Regions from separate parts of the Candidatus Pantoea multigeneris genome, predicted to be linked through region 1. Evidence: predicted binding sites of a transcription regulator. Region 1 holds the regulator's gene; each other region holds the start of a gene.
The links. Region 1 encodes LexA, which represses DNA repair genes until DNA is damaged. Its sites were predicted from a motif close to TNCTGTATGTACATACAGNA; they were not measured.

Region 1 (4,189 bases):
TAACGGTGAGATCGTCATCGGTCAGCTTACCCCATTTTTCCTTAAATTTGCCTTTGAACTGTTTCCAGTTACCACTGACTTGATCGTTATTCATCACTGACCTCCTGGTCATGGTTGCCGTTTCGCTTAATTAATCAGTAAAAAGTAGTGATTAACACTGACTAATTGCCGTTAGTTAAGTTAATTATAGCGATGAATACGGAACAGGTAGAAATAATGGGAACTATCCTAGTTCACAGGCGATCAATGGACGAACCAACGCTGCTGCTGCCACAGCCGACGCCAGATGATCCACAGCGTTAAACCACGCAAGCCGAGGAAAACCGTTATTGCCAGCCACAGAGCATGGTTCCCTAACCACGGCGTCAGTAATACGGCCAGCATAAAGCCCAGCGCAGCCAGAGCCATGCTATTACGCATCTCTCTGCCGCGCGTTGCACCGACAAAAACACCATCCAGCAGGTAACACCAGACACCCACCAGCGGAATAATCGCTTGCCACCCTAAAAAGTGGTGGGCTAACTCACGTAAACCCGGCAGCGTAGTCAAATGGGCGATAATGGCATCTCCCAGGAGCCAATAAATAATGGCGAAAGCCGCAGCGACTATCCCCGCCTGACGACAGGCCGCTTGCCACACCAGTAGCAACTGTTGGCTGTCTTTAGCCCCGAAGGCCTGGCCAGATACCGCTTCTACCGCGTAAGCAAAGCCGTCTAACGCATAGGCGGTGAAGGTGAGGAACATCAGTAATACGGCATTCACGGCCACGATTTCAGCGCCCATTCGCGCGCCAATCAGGGTAAGAGAAGCAAAGCAGATTTGCAGTAGCAGAGAGCGCAGCATGATATCGCGGTTTAAACGGAGTAGCCGCGAAACATCCTGCCACCATCCCTGCCACAGCAGGGCAGCTGGAATCTGATTTTGTCGCAATGCACGCCAGACCAGTGCGATGCCCAGAGCAAAGGTGACATACTCCGCGACCGCGGTAGCGGTGGCCGCCCCCGCAACCTGCCAGCCAAGTCCGACGACCAGCCAGAGATCGAGTAACAGGTTAACCAGGTTTCCAACCACCAACAGAATGACGGGTGCTCGCGCATATTGCACCCCCAGCAACCAACCGAGAATCACCAAATTTGCTAGCGTGGCGGGGGCACTGAGCCAGCGGATATGAATGAAAATCCGCGCCTGTTCCAGTACGGCCTCGTCGCCGCCAATAAGATGCGTCGCCAGTTGCGTGATGGGCTCACGGCACAGAATAAACAGTCCGCCAGCAACGATAGCCAGCATGAGCGGCTGCATCAGCGCACGCGCCAGTGCCGCACGATCGCCCGCGCCAAATGCCTGCGCCGTCAGCCCGGTGGTGCTCATGCGTAAAAACAGCAGCAGCATAAAGATAAAGCTGGTGATGGTCGTGCCTATCGCCACACCGCCCAGATAGATCGGGCTATTAAGGTGCCCTATCACTGCGGTATCGACTAAGCCAAGCAGCGGCACGGTGATATTGGACAAAATCATTGGTAATGCCAGCCGCCAGAGTCGCTGGTCAGTGGCAGAAAAAAGACGCATCAGCTGTGTCATGGTTTTGAGGGCGTTGTTTGGCAAGGAAGCAATGTTGCCGGAGGAAAAGACACGCCGGCAACAGAGAGAAAATCAGGGAGCAGAGAGAATTAGATCCATTCACCGTTACGCACGATGCCAACAGCAAGACCTTCCACCGTCAGTGATTGTACGCGAGTGTCGATTTCAATCGGTTTGAATTCGCTGTTCTCAGGGAGCAGATACACCATTGAGCCCTGCTTCTTCCAGCGCTTTACGGTCACTTCTTCATCAATACGCGCCACGACGACCTGGCCGTTGTGCACGTCCTGGGTTTTATGCACGGCAAGCAGGTCACCATCCATAATACCTATATCTTTCATTGACATACCACTGACGCGCAGCAGGAAGTCCGCTGAAGGCTTAAACAGCGCAGGATCGACCTGATAGTGCGTTTCGATGTGCTCTTCTGCTAACAGAGGCTCACCCGCAGCCACCCGTCCAATCAGCGGCAGGCCTTCAGGCTGTTCTTCTTCCATAAGTAACCGAATGCCGCGCGATGCACCGGAAACGATTTCAATCACGCCCTTCCTTGCCAGCGCTTTCAGGTGTTCTTCAGCCGCATTAGGTGAGCGGAACCCGAGCTGCGCGGCAATTTCTGCGCGTGTCGGTGGCATACCGGTCTGGTTGATATGGTCGCGAATCAGATCATAGACCTGCTGCTGCCTTGTAGTTAACGCTTTCATCCCGCCCCCTGGTTGTTTATACAGTCGCTGTGAGTATATACAGGTATCTAATAAATGGGAACCGAAACAGAGGAAAAAACAGCCATTTGTCTGGTTCTGGAAGCGCTATCGCAGTTAGCGCCAAAGCAACATGACCCAGACGAAAACAGCCAGTAGGATGCTGACCAATACGGCGGCTGAGCCCAGGTCTTTGGCTCGTCCTGCCAGGGGATGTTGCTCTTCACTTACCCGGTCAACAACGGCTTCAATGGCGCTGTTAATGATCTCCATAATCACGACCAGCACCACGGAACCGATGAGTAAAATACGGGAAACCCGATCAACATCCAGCCAGAAAGTGATAATAATAGCGATAATCGCTACGATACTTTCCTGACGGAATGCGGCTTCATGTCGCCAGGCGGCATTCAACCCCTGCCAGGAATAACGCGCAGCGCGCAAAATACGGATCAATCCCGTACTGGTGTTTGCCATAATGTGGAACCCTTTGTAAATATTGACGTCACTGTCTGGGTGGATTGCGTATAGCGCCACCACAGATCTTCGCTGCGCTTTCTGTTATGCTTGCGGCGCTTTGCTAACAAGAGGCTTCATGTTGTCTATGTCAGGTTGGCGTAAACTCTATTACAAATTACTTAATTTACCACTCTCTTTGCTGGTAAAAACTAAGTCTATCCCTACAGATCCCGTTTCCGAGCATGGTATTGATCCCAGTCGTCCGGTGATGTATGTGCTGCCTTATGATTCTAAGGCGGACCTGCTGACGCTGCGTTCGCAGTGTCTGAAGCACCATCTCCCTGACCCGCTGGAAGCGCTGGAAATTGACGGCGTGGTGCTACCGCGCCATGTATTTATTCATGACGGACCACGGCTGTTTCCTTACTACGTGCCCAATCAGGAGTCAGTGAAAATCTTCCACGACTACCTGGATCTGCACCGTAGCAATCAGGAACTGGACGTGCAGATGCTGCCAGTCACTGTGATGTTTGGCCGCGCACCAGGCCGCGAGGTTCCTGGTGACGAAGCGCCGTATTTACAGGTACTTAACGGCCTGCAGAAGCTTATCGCTATTCTTCGGCATGGTCGAGACAGCTTTGTTCGTTTCTCCCCTACCGTTTCGCTGCGCGACATGGCTAACCAGCACGGTACGGATAAATCTATCGCCCATAAACTGGCACGCGTTGCACGTATTCATTTTGCTCGTCAGCGCCTGGCCGCAGTTGGGCCGCGTTTGCCTGCACGTCAGGACCTGTTCAATAAGCTACTTCAGTCGAAAGCGATTGAAAAAGCGGTTGAAGATGAAGCGCGTAGCAAAAAAATCTCCCACGAGAAAGCGCAGCAAAATGCGGTAGAAATGATGGAAGAAGTCGCGGCTGACTTCTCATACGAAGCCATTAAACTCACTGACCGTGTGATGAGCTGGACATGGAGCCGTCTCTACCAAGGCATTAACGTGCATGGTGCTGAGCGCGTCCGGCAGTTAGCGCAGGACGGCCATGAAATTGTCTATGTGCCGTGCCACCGCAGCCACATGGATTACCTGCTGCTTTCGTATGTCATTTATCACCAGGGCCTGGTGCCGCCGCACATCGCCGCTGGCGTCAATCTGGACTTCTGGCCAGCCGGCCCGATTTTCCGCCGCCTGGGTGCCTTCTTTATTCGCCGTACCTTTAAGGGCAATAAGCTCTACGCGACAGTGTTCCGTGAATACCTGGGTGAACTGTTCAGCCGCGGCTACTCGGTGGAGTATTTCGTTGAGGGAGGACGCTCACGCACGGGCCGTCTGCTTGATCCGAAAACCGGTACGCTGGCTATGACGCTGCAAGCCATGCTGCGTGGCGGCAATCGTCCTATCACACTGGTTCCGATCTACATCGGTTATGAGCATGTGATGGAAGTCGGGACTT
Region 2 (4,189 bases), on a different contig from region 1:
ACCGCTTCACTGGTGATACGTGTGGCGTCATCGCTCACGCCATGCACCAACACCGGAAAACCAATACGGGACAACAGTAAAGCCAACAGCGGGGTCAGATTGCCCTGACGACGTGCGCCGTTATAACTGGGAATGACAATCGGGACTGGACGCTCAGCAGGGGCTTGCAGGCGCATCATCTGCTGCTGCATCGCCTGGTAAAAGCCCAGCATCTCTTCTTCGCCTTCACCTTTAATACGCAGCGCGATCAGTACCGCGCCCAGCTCCAGGTCGGCCACTTCACCCGCCAGCATCGCCGTATAAAGGGAAAATGCGGTGTCCCGATCGATATCACGCGCATGATTTTTACCGCGCCCGATCTCTTTAATGATTTTGTTCAGTTCCATGATTCGCTTCCAAAAAGGGCCACCCATACTGGTGACAAAGCCTGGGTTGTTAACGCACTTTTTTGCGCGTGCGCGTCTTTTTTACCTCAGCCGAGGGGACCGGTGGCTGCTCAATCGGGAACACCGGCAAGGCCGCCAGTAACCGGCTACCATAATTTTTACTCACCAACCGCCGATCATAAATCACTATCTCACCGAAGCAGTTATGGCTGCGAATGAGACGGCCTACCTGCTGAATCAGCGTAAATGAAGCGCTGGGCAGACTCTGGACTTCAAACGGATAGCGGTTGAGGCTTTTCAGCCACTCACCTTCAGTCAAAATTACCGGACTGTCTATCGGGGGAAAAGCAATTTTATGAATGTGTACCTGTGAAAGCAGTTCGCCCTTGAGATCCAACCCTTCAGCAAAAGATTGCAGCCCCACCAGAATGCTCAGTTGACCCGCCTCAACCCGTTTACGGTGCAGCTCGACCATGCGATAGCGCGGCTGATCGCCCTGCACCAGCATAGAAAGGCGCAGATCGGTTACATGGGTTAAAAACTGCTGCATGGCACGGCCACTGGCAAACAGCACCAAAATGCCTTTGTGTTTCTCCTCCGCCACCTGCTGACGGAAGAAACGTGCCATTTCGGCAATGTGCTCCGCTTCTTGCTGCATCTGCGGCTCGAAGTGCATTTGTGGTATCACCAGTTTGCCCTGATCGACATGACTGAAGGGCGAGTCTAATGCCACAAAACGATCGCCCGCTTTTTCATGCAGGCCTGACATTTCCTGTAAGCGGTTGAAGCTATTTAATGAACGCAAAGTCGCAGATGTCACCACCACGTGCGGGATTTTACGCCACAGTAGTTTTTCCAGCTGATCGCTAACGCGAATTCCGGCACAGTGAAACAGCATATGGGCCTGCCCGTCCCGCACTTCACGGCTCACCCATTTGGAAACAGGCGCATTGGAGGCTTTTTCCATCGCCGCCAGCCGCCAGAGCTTACTCACCGCCTCAAAGCCACCGAAGTGCCGGTTCAGCTGCAATAACGCCCGGTGTAGTCGAACAATATCCACTTTTCCGGTCTGTTCGCCGAGGGCATTGATCAGCCCTTCCGCCAGCCCACGTAAGGCATCACACAGTTTGAACAGCCGGGCGCAGAGCAGCATTAACGCTTCCGGGAGTTCACCCAACACAAAGCGATACTCACCGGGTTGATTACTGGCGGGTAACAGTGGTTGTAACTGCTGACAGGTTTGATCGAGGAGATCGCGCAGTTCATCGCAATGTCCTTTGAGTCGTTCAGGATTGGTGAGCGGCGGCGGTGATTTCGGCCGCAGCTGCGCCATGATGCTCTCCACCAGACGAATAAACAGATCAAGCTGCAGGTTCCACCAGGCTGGGGTAATTTCGGCGCTCATCTCCAGTGCATCACGCGCGACTTCGGGCAGATGATGACCTTCATCCAGCACCAACAGCAGGTTTTTCGGCGGCGGCAAGACCGACTCGCTCTCCAGCGCGGCCATGACCAGCGCATGGTTAGCCACGACCACATCGACCTGCTCTATTTCTCGCCGGGCGACAAAAAACGGGCATTCGCGATACCAGCGGCAATGCGTACCCAGACAACTGGCTTTGTCAGTGGACAGCCGCTGCCACAGGCTGTCGCTAATGGCGATATCCGTGTGATCGCGCAGACCATCCCACGCCCCTTGCGCAAGGGTCTTCGCCAGTTTACCGCACTGGGCCTGCTCTTCTTTGGTGCTGCTCACCGTGTTCTCTTCATCGAGATAGAGCAGCAAATCACCCTGCTGATCGTCATCCGCCGCCAGCGCCGCCAGATTGCGCGGACACACGTAGCGACCACGGCCAAACGCCGCAGTAAAGGTCAGGTCGGGAATGATTTTTTTTAGCAACGGCAGATCTTTGGTGAAGATCTGATCCTGCAACGCCACATTAGCGGTGCTGATCACCAGGCTTTTTTCTTCTGCACGGCTGACCGCAATACCTGGGATGAGATAGGAGAGCGTTTTACCCACGCCGGTTGGTGCTTCGATCGCCAAATGACGACCTTCATCCCCGGCAAGGCTTTTCGCCACTTCGGCGATCATTTGTCGCTGTGGTGGGCGGGGAATAAAGTCAGGCACCTGTTGCTGCAATGCTTTATACCATTGTGCAATCTGGGTTTTTACTGCTGCTGTCAGGGCCATGGTCATCACTGGGTAAGAAAAACAGCCTGTATTTTTACACAGTAGCGGCGCTGGCGTCAGCTTTCGTCTGCATTTTTTCGCGCTGGCTCGAGAATTTCCCCCCGCCAATCACCACGTGTTTTTTTCTCTCTGGTCGTCTGTACTCGCAAAGAAATACACGCCATGTCTGTGAACTTAGCCACGGCAAGATCACACCTACTTTGCGCACTGCAACATCAAAAAAATGGAAAAATAATGAAAAATCATCCACAAAAAGAACAGGACCACCTCCCCCTCCCCGAAGAAGAGTGCGAAGCGGTATACGCACGCGGCTACCAGGCCTTTAATGACCAACACTACGACACGGCTTTCGCCTGTTTTTCATTACTTAGCCTGCTCGCCCCGCAGGAGCCTGCTTACCTGTTTGCTTTGGCCTGTACGTTAAAAATACAAGGTCGCCACCGCGAGGCATTAGTGCTCTACCATCAGTGCCTTGAGCTTAATCCGCAAGATATCTGGAGCTGGTTCCACTCTGGGCAATGTTTTCAAATCCTCCGCGATGTCCCCCGCGCGGTACTTGCCTTTCAGCGAACCGTCCAGGCCAGCTTCCCCCCGGCGATTAACGCAAACTCTGCCGACCTACGTGCTCAGGCCGAAGCACAACTGCTCAGCCTTAATGGCCATTAATTCAGGAGTTCATCATGCCAATCGATCAATTGCCCGGTATTCATGGCACACAAGGTCCCAGTGCGCTCAATCAGACAAATGCCGCATCGTCCGCGCCAGCCACACCGGCCAGCGCAGAAGAGATGGGAATGGCGGCAATAGACAGCAGAAAAGCCCTGTTTGCCAAGCGGGGTAAATATCAGTTCGCACGCTCCCATTCGCTTGATCACAAGACAATGGATGTCACGTCGACCGGTATTCCATTACGCAGGCAGGACGAAGTCCCCTCACCCACCGTCCGGCAAGTGAGTACCGATTCGATTTCTACGGCCACCTCTCAGGCCGATCCCACCAGTCAGGTGGCCGCTTACCGTGCCGAACAGGAGCGATCCACGCAGACAATCAGTACGTTGCAAAAGAACATAGCCCGCAATAGCTTGATCGAAGGTCTTGCCAAGCTCCCCGCCCCCACCGCACAGGTCGTTATGACCATGCTTTCAGCCTCCATGAACGGTTCAGGTTATGGTATGGCGGCGATGGGTGCGGTGAATCTGGCCTCCAACGCCATCGATGCCGCCACTAGCGCCATGCACTACAAAGCCGTATTGCAGGATCAACCCGGCTTAAAAATGGAAGGTAGCTCGATTAAAAATGCCCTTTACTGGCTGGGCAAAAAAAGCGGCATATCTGAAACCCGTGCCATTCAGGTGGCTAACCACGGTGAACCCATTGTGCAGGGGGCGCTTAGTGCGGGGACGCTGGCATCGGTCTATTTTGACAATGCTTCGGTGTTTAGCTATTTCAACGTCGGAGCCAAAGCCACGGCCACTGCCGCGCTGGCGGTGAACCATGCCATTGATCATCTCAACGTGAAGAAAACAGAGATGGCCGAGCAGCTGGTGGCTGAGCAAAGCCATTTAAATACGGCTCATGAGCTAGAACTTGAAGCCGCAAGATATGAAAA
Region 3 (4,189 bases), on a different contig from region 1:
TTGCTGGCAGACAGCTTCAAAGCAGGCGGAAAAGTGCTGTCGTGCGGTAACGGAGGATCTCACTGTGATGCTATGCACTTTGCCGAGGAGTTAACGGGTCGCTATCGCGAAAACCGCCCTGGCTATCCCGCTATTGCTATCTCGGATGTGAGCCATATCTCCTGCGTCAGTAATGATTTTGGCTACGACCATGTGTTCTCACGCTATGTTGAAGCCGTTGGCCGTTCCGGTGATGTGCTGCTGGGTCTGTCGACTTCAGGTAACTCAGCAAACATCATCAAAGCGATTGAAGCGGCACGTGCGCAGGGGATGAAAGTCATTACGCTGACCGGGAAAGACGGCGGAAAAATGGCAGGCACCGCAGACATTGAAATCCGTGTGCCGCACTTTGGCTATGCTGACCGTATCCAGGAAGTGCACATTAAAGTGATTCACATCCTGATGTTGTTGATTGAAAAAGAGATGGCAAAATAAGTCAGCCAGCGGCTGGGTTTGGTGAGTCAATTCGAGAATCACTTTTATCTCCTGCGCAGGCAGGAGATGTTTGAATGAGGCAGAAGCTATGTGTGAATTGCTCGGAATGAGCGCCAACGTTCCGACAGATATCTGTTTTAGTTTCACCGGGCTGGTACAGCGTGGTGGTGGCACCGGGCCACATAAAGATGGCTGGGGGATCACCTTCTACGAGGGCAAAGGCTGCCGGACGTTCAAAGATCCGCTCCCGAGTTTCAATTCACCCATTGCGCGTCTGGTGCAGGAATATCCGATTAAGTCACATTCGGTGGTGGCGCATATTCGTCAGGCCAACCGGGGTGAAGTCTCGCTGGAAAATACCCATCCCTTCACGCGCGAACTTTGGGGCCGTAACTGGACCTATGCCCACAACGGCCAGTTGAAAGGGTACAAAACGCTGGATACGGGCACCTTCCGTCCGGTAGGCGAAACGGACAGTGAGAAGGCATTTTGCTGGATCTTACATAAGCTGGCGGAGCGTTATCCCCGCACGCCAGGGCAGTGGCCCGCGGTGTTTCGTTATATTGGTGAGTTGGCCGCAGAGCTACGACAGAAGGGCGTATTTAATATGCTGCTGTCGGATGGCCGCTATCTGATGGCGTTTTGTTCCACCAATCTGTTCTGGATCACCCGCCGCGCGCCTTTTGGCAAGGCACGATTACTGGATCAGGATGTGGAGATTGATTTTCAGCGGCACACCTCTTCACAGGATGTGGTGACAGTGATTGCCACTCAGCCGCTGACCAGTAATGAAACCTGGCAGCGGATTATGCCAGGTGAGTGGGCGTTATTCTGTCTTGGAGAGCGCCAGGAATGATTTGGACGCGGCCGCGGGATCGACAATCACCGGGCTGTTGTTCATCACATACTGACCACTGCTAACCGCAACGTTGGGCGGCACGTGATATTTTTCAAACCAGGCATAGCCCGGCTGTAGCTCACGCCAGAAGCTGATGTACGTCGAATCGCGATGATTTCTCATATTGCTGTCTGTCATGTGGAACGGATAGATAGCAATATTGACTTCCGGTTGACCGTTACGCAGTGCGGCATTCACATAGGTAAAGATCTCATCCATATAGGCGTTGGTCATCGCGTAGCAGCCGATGGATTTGCAATCGCCGTGGATCATCAGATAGGCACCGCTGTAATTGTGATCCCGATCATACTGATTGGGGAAGCCGACGTTAATCGCACGATAGTAATGGCTATCAGGTTTTAACTGATTGAGTTTTACGCTGTAAAAACCTTCCGGACTTTTGAAGTCCCCTTCGCGGCGCTTTGGTCCGAGCCCGCCGGAGAAATTACAGATGCGATAAGTGTCTAACAGACGGTACTGACTGCCGACTTTACCGTACAGTTCCAGCACGCGCTCCTGCTTAAATATCTGAATATAAACCGGTGTACCCAGTAACTGCTGTTTAAGTTCTTTGCTCACTGGCGTGTTCGTTTGAACCGCATCTGGAGTCATTGCCATGCTGAGGGCTGGCAACAGAATCATCGCAAACATCAGTGCGATTCTGCCCATGCTGTGTGTACCTTAGAATAATAGTAAAAACCATGCGCAGAGCGCGCCACTGCCTGCGTTATAGGAAATATCCGCATCCGCCGCGCAACATTATCATTGTTTATTTTTTTATCAAGCCGCCGCCGATGAAATTCCCTGCCAGAAGGCGGGATTACGCCGACAATTTTGTAAACATTCATCGTTGTGCGGGGGGTGATTGCAGATTCGTCGATTAACTGTATACTTATCCAGTGCTGGAGGGGGTATGCGTAAAATTATTCACGTCGATATGGACTGCTTTTTTGCTGCGGTAGAAATGCGCGATGATCCCTCATTGCGTGATATTCCCATTGCGATTGGCGGCAGCCGTGAGCGGCGTGGTGTAATCAGTACCGCCAACTATCCCGCACGCAAATATGGTGTACGTAGCGCCATGCCCACCGGTATGGCATTAAAGCTCTGCCCGCATTTACGCCTGTTGCCAGGGCGCTATGACGCCTACAAACAAGCTTCCGCACAGATTCGCGACATCTTCCAGCGCTACACCGCTTTTATTGAACCTCTCTCACTGGATGAAGCTTATCTCGACGTGAGTGACAGCCCACACTGCCAAGGGTCGGCCACGCGTATCGCGGAGGAGATCCGCGCGACAATCTATCGTGAAACCGGATTAACCGCCTCGGCAGGGGTGGCACCGGTGAAATTTCTCGCCAAAATTGCCTCCGATCTCAATAAGCCCAATGGACAATATGTCATTACACCCCAGGCGATGCCGGATTTTCTGCTGACGTTACCACTGGCAAAAATTCCAGGCGTGGGCAAAGTGTCGGCAAAAAAGCTGGAGGAGATGGGGTTAAAAACCTGTGGCGATGTGCAGCAAGCCGACCTGGCTACGCTGCTGAAGCGTTTTGGTAAATTTGGCCGCGTGCTTTGGGAGCGCAGTAATGGCACTGACGATCGTGATGTGGTGGTCGAGCGTGAACGCAAGTCCCTTGGGGTTGAACGCACGCTGGCGGAGGATATTCATCACTGGGAGGATTGTCTGAGTATTATCGACTATCTCTATGCTGAACTGGATCGCCGCCTGACGCAGATCCGGCCTGATAAGCAGGTAGCACGTCAGGGAGTGAAGTTAAAATTCAGCGATTTTCAGCAGACCACTCAGGAACACATCTGGCCAGTCCTCAATAAGCAGGACATGATTGAGGTCGCCCGCCGAACGTGGGATGAACGCAGAGGCGGGCGCGGTGTGCGCTTAGTCGGTTTGCACGTTACTTTGGTAGAATCACATCTGGAGAGACAGCTGTTGTTAGCAATCTAAGCTGATTTTTTTCTGGCGCTTCTTTGTCCCGACGCGTGTTTCTTAATCCAGCAGTAATCAACTGGCGGATAATTTTTTCCAGCACCGGTTTCAGCCCCGCGGAATAACCAATTTCACTGGCACGAGCGGCAAAAGAACTGATTTTCACTGAATCAGAGGTGTGGAAGAGGATCAGTTGGTGCGAGAGTCTTCTGAGTGCGGGCGCAACGGAATAAACCGGTGAGTTGAGGTCGATATACGTAGCGCTGGGGCTCAGGATATTTTCATTGATCGAGCTGGCGAGTGAGGTATCACGGGAAGGGGCTTGCACCTTTATTTGGGGGATCAGGGGTGAAGAAGGCGAAAAAAAGGCTTTTTGTAGATCAAAATCGCTCCAGTCTTCCAGGTGTCGCAGGTTTTCCAGCGGGCTCTCTCTTCCTGAATGGGTAGCTTTGTCCAGTTTCAATCGCCGCAAAAAACGCATGATTTTTAGAATGATCTCATCCATAAATTCTGATGTATCAATTTTTTCCAGGCTTAACATTGAGCGATTCAGTAGACTACGGGGGATGTTCAGCGAAGATTTGACGCTGTTCTGTAACAGTTTCACCGGGCTGGACAGGTGTGCCGGATTATTTTTTATCGCCTCAACCGCGTTGTTTGCACTGCGAAAGAATTTGGCCGCCAGCTTACCCGCGGCATAACCCACGCCTTCCATCAGCACTGCTACAGCAATTTCGTCTAATGCCTTCTCTCGTTTTACATTGGTATCCGCAGTGATGAACTTCAACATTTGTGGTGCGACAGTGGTGGTTAATGTAATGATGACGCCAGCCAGTATGACATGAGGAGCGCCTACGACACCCAGT

Region 2: the regulator LexA is predicted to act here: its motif matches at 2,605-2,624, upstream of dinG (ATP-dependent DNA helicase DinG).
Region 3: the regulator LexA is predicted to act here: its motif matches at 2,255-2,274, upstream of dinB (DNA polymerase IV).

The regions. Positions count from the first base shown of each region.
Region 1 is NZ_VWXF01000005.1:370,118-374,306, forward strand. Features, by position in the region: gene F3J40_RS14450 (CsbD family protein) at 1-94, opposite strand, end outside; gene dinF (MATE family efflux transporter DinF) at 244-1,566, opposite strand; gene lexA (transcriptional repressor LexA) at 1,668-2,282, opposite strand; gene F3J40_RS14465 (diacylglycerol kinase) at 2,397-2,756, opposite strand; gene plsB (glycerol-3-phosphate 1-O-acyltransferase PlsB) at 2,884-4,189, shown strand, end outside.
Region 2 is NZ_VWXF01000001.1:801,829-806,017, forward strand. Features, by position in the region: gene ybiB (DNA-binding protein YbiB) at 1-386, opposite strand, end outside; gene dinG (ATP-dependent DNA helicase DinG) at 436-2,580, opposite strand; gene F3J40_RS03760 (tetratricopeptide repeat protein) at 2,815-3,246, shown strand; gene F3J40_RS03765 (hypothetical protein) at 3,261-4,189, shown strand, end outside.
Region 3 is NZ_VWXF01000008.1:189,152-193,340, reverse strand. Features, by position in the region: gene lpcA (D-sedoheptulose 7-phosphate isomerase) at 1-474, shown strand, start outside; gene F3J40_RS18160 (class II glutamine amidotransferase) at 563-1,330, shown strand; gene dpaA (peptidoglycan meso-diaminopimelic acid protein amidase) at 1,301-2,041, opposite strand; gene dinB (DNA polymerase IV) at 2,286-3,341, shown strand; gene F3J40_RS18145 (hypothetical protein) at 3,292-4,189, opposite strand, start outside.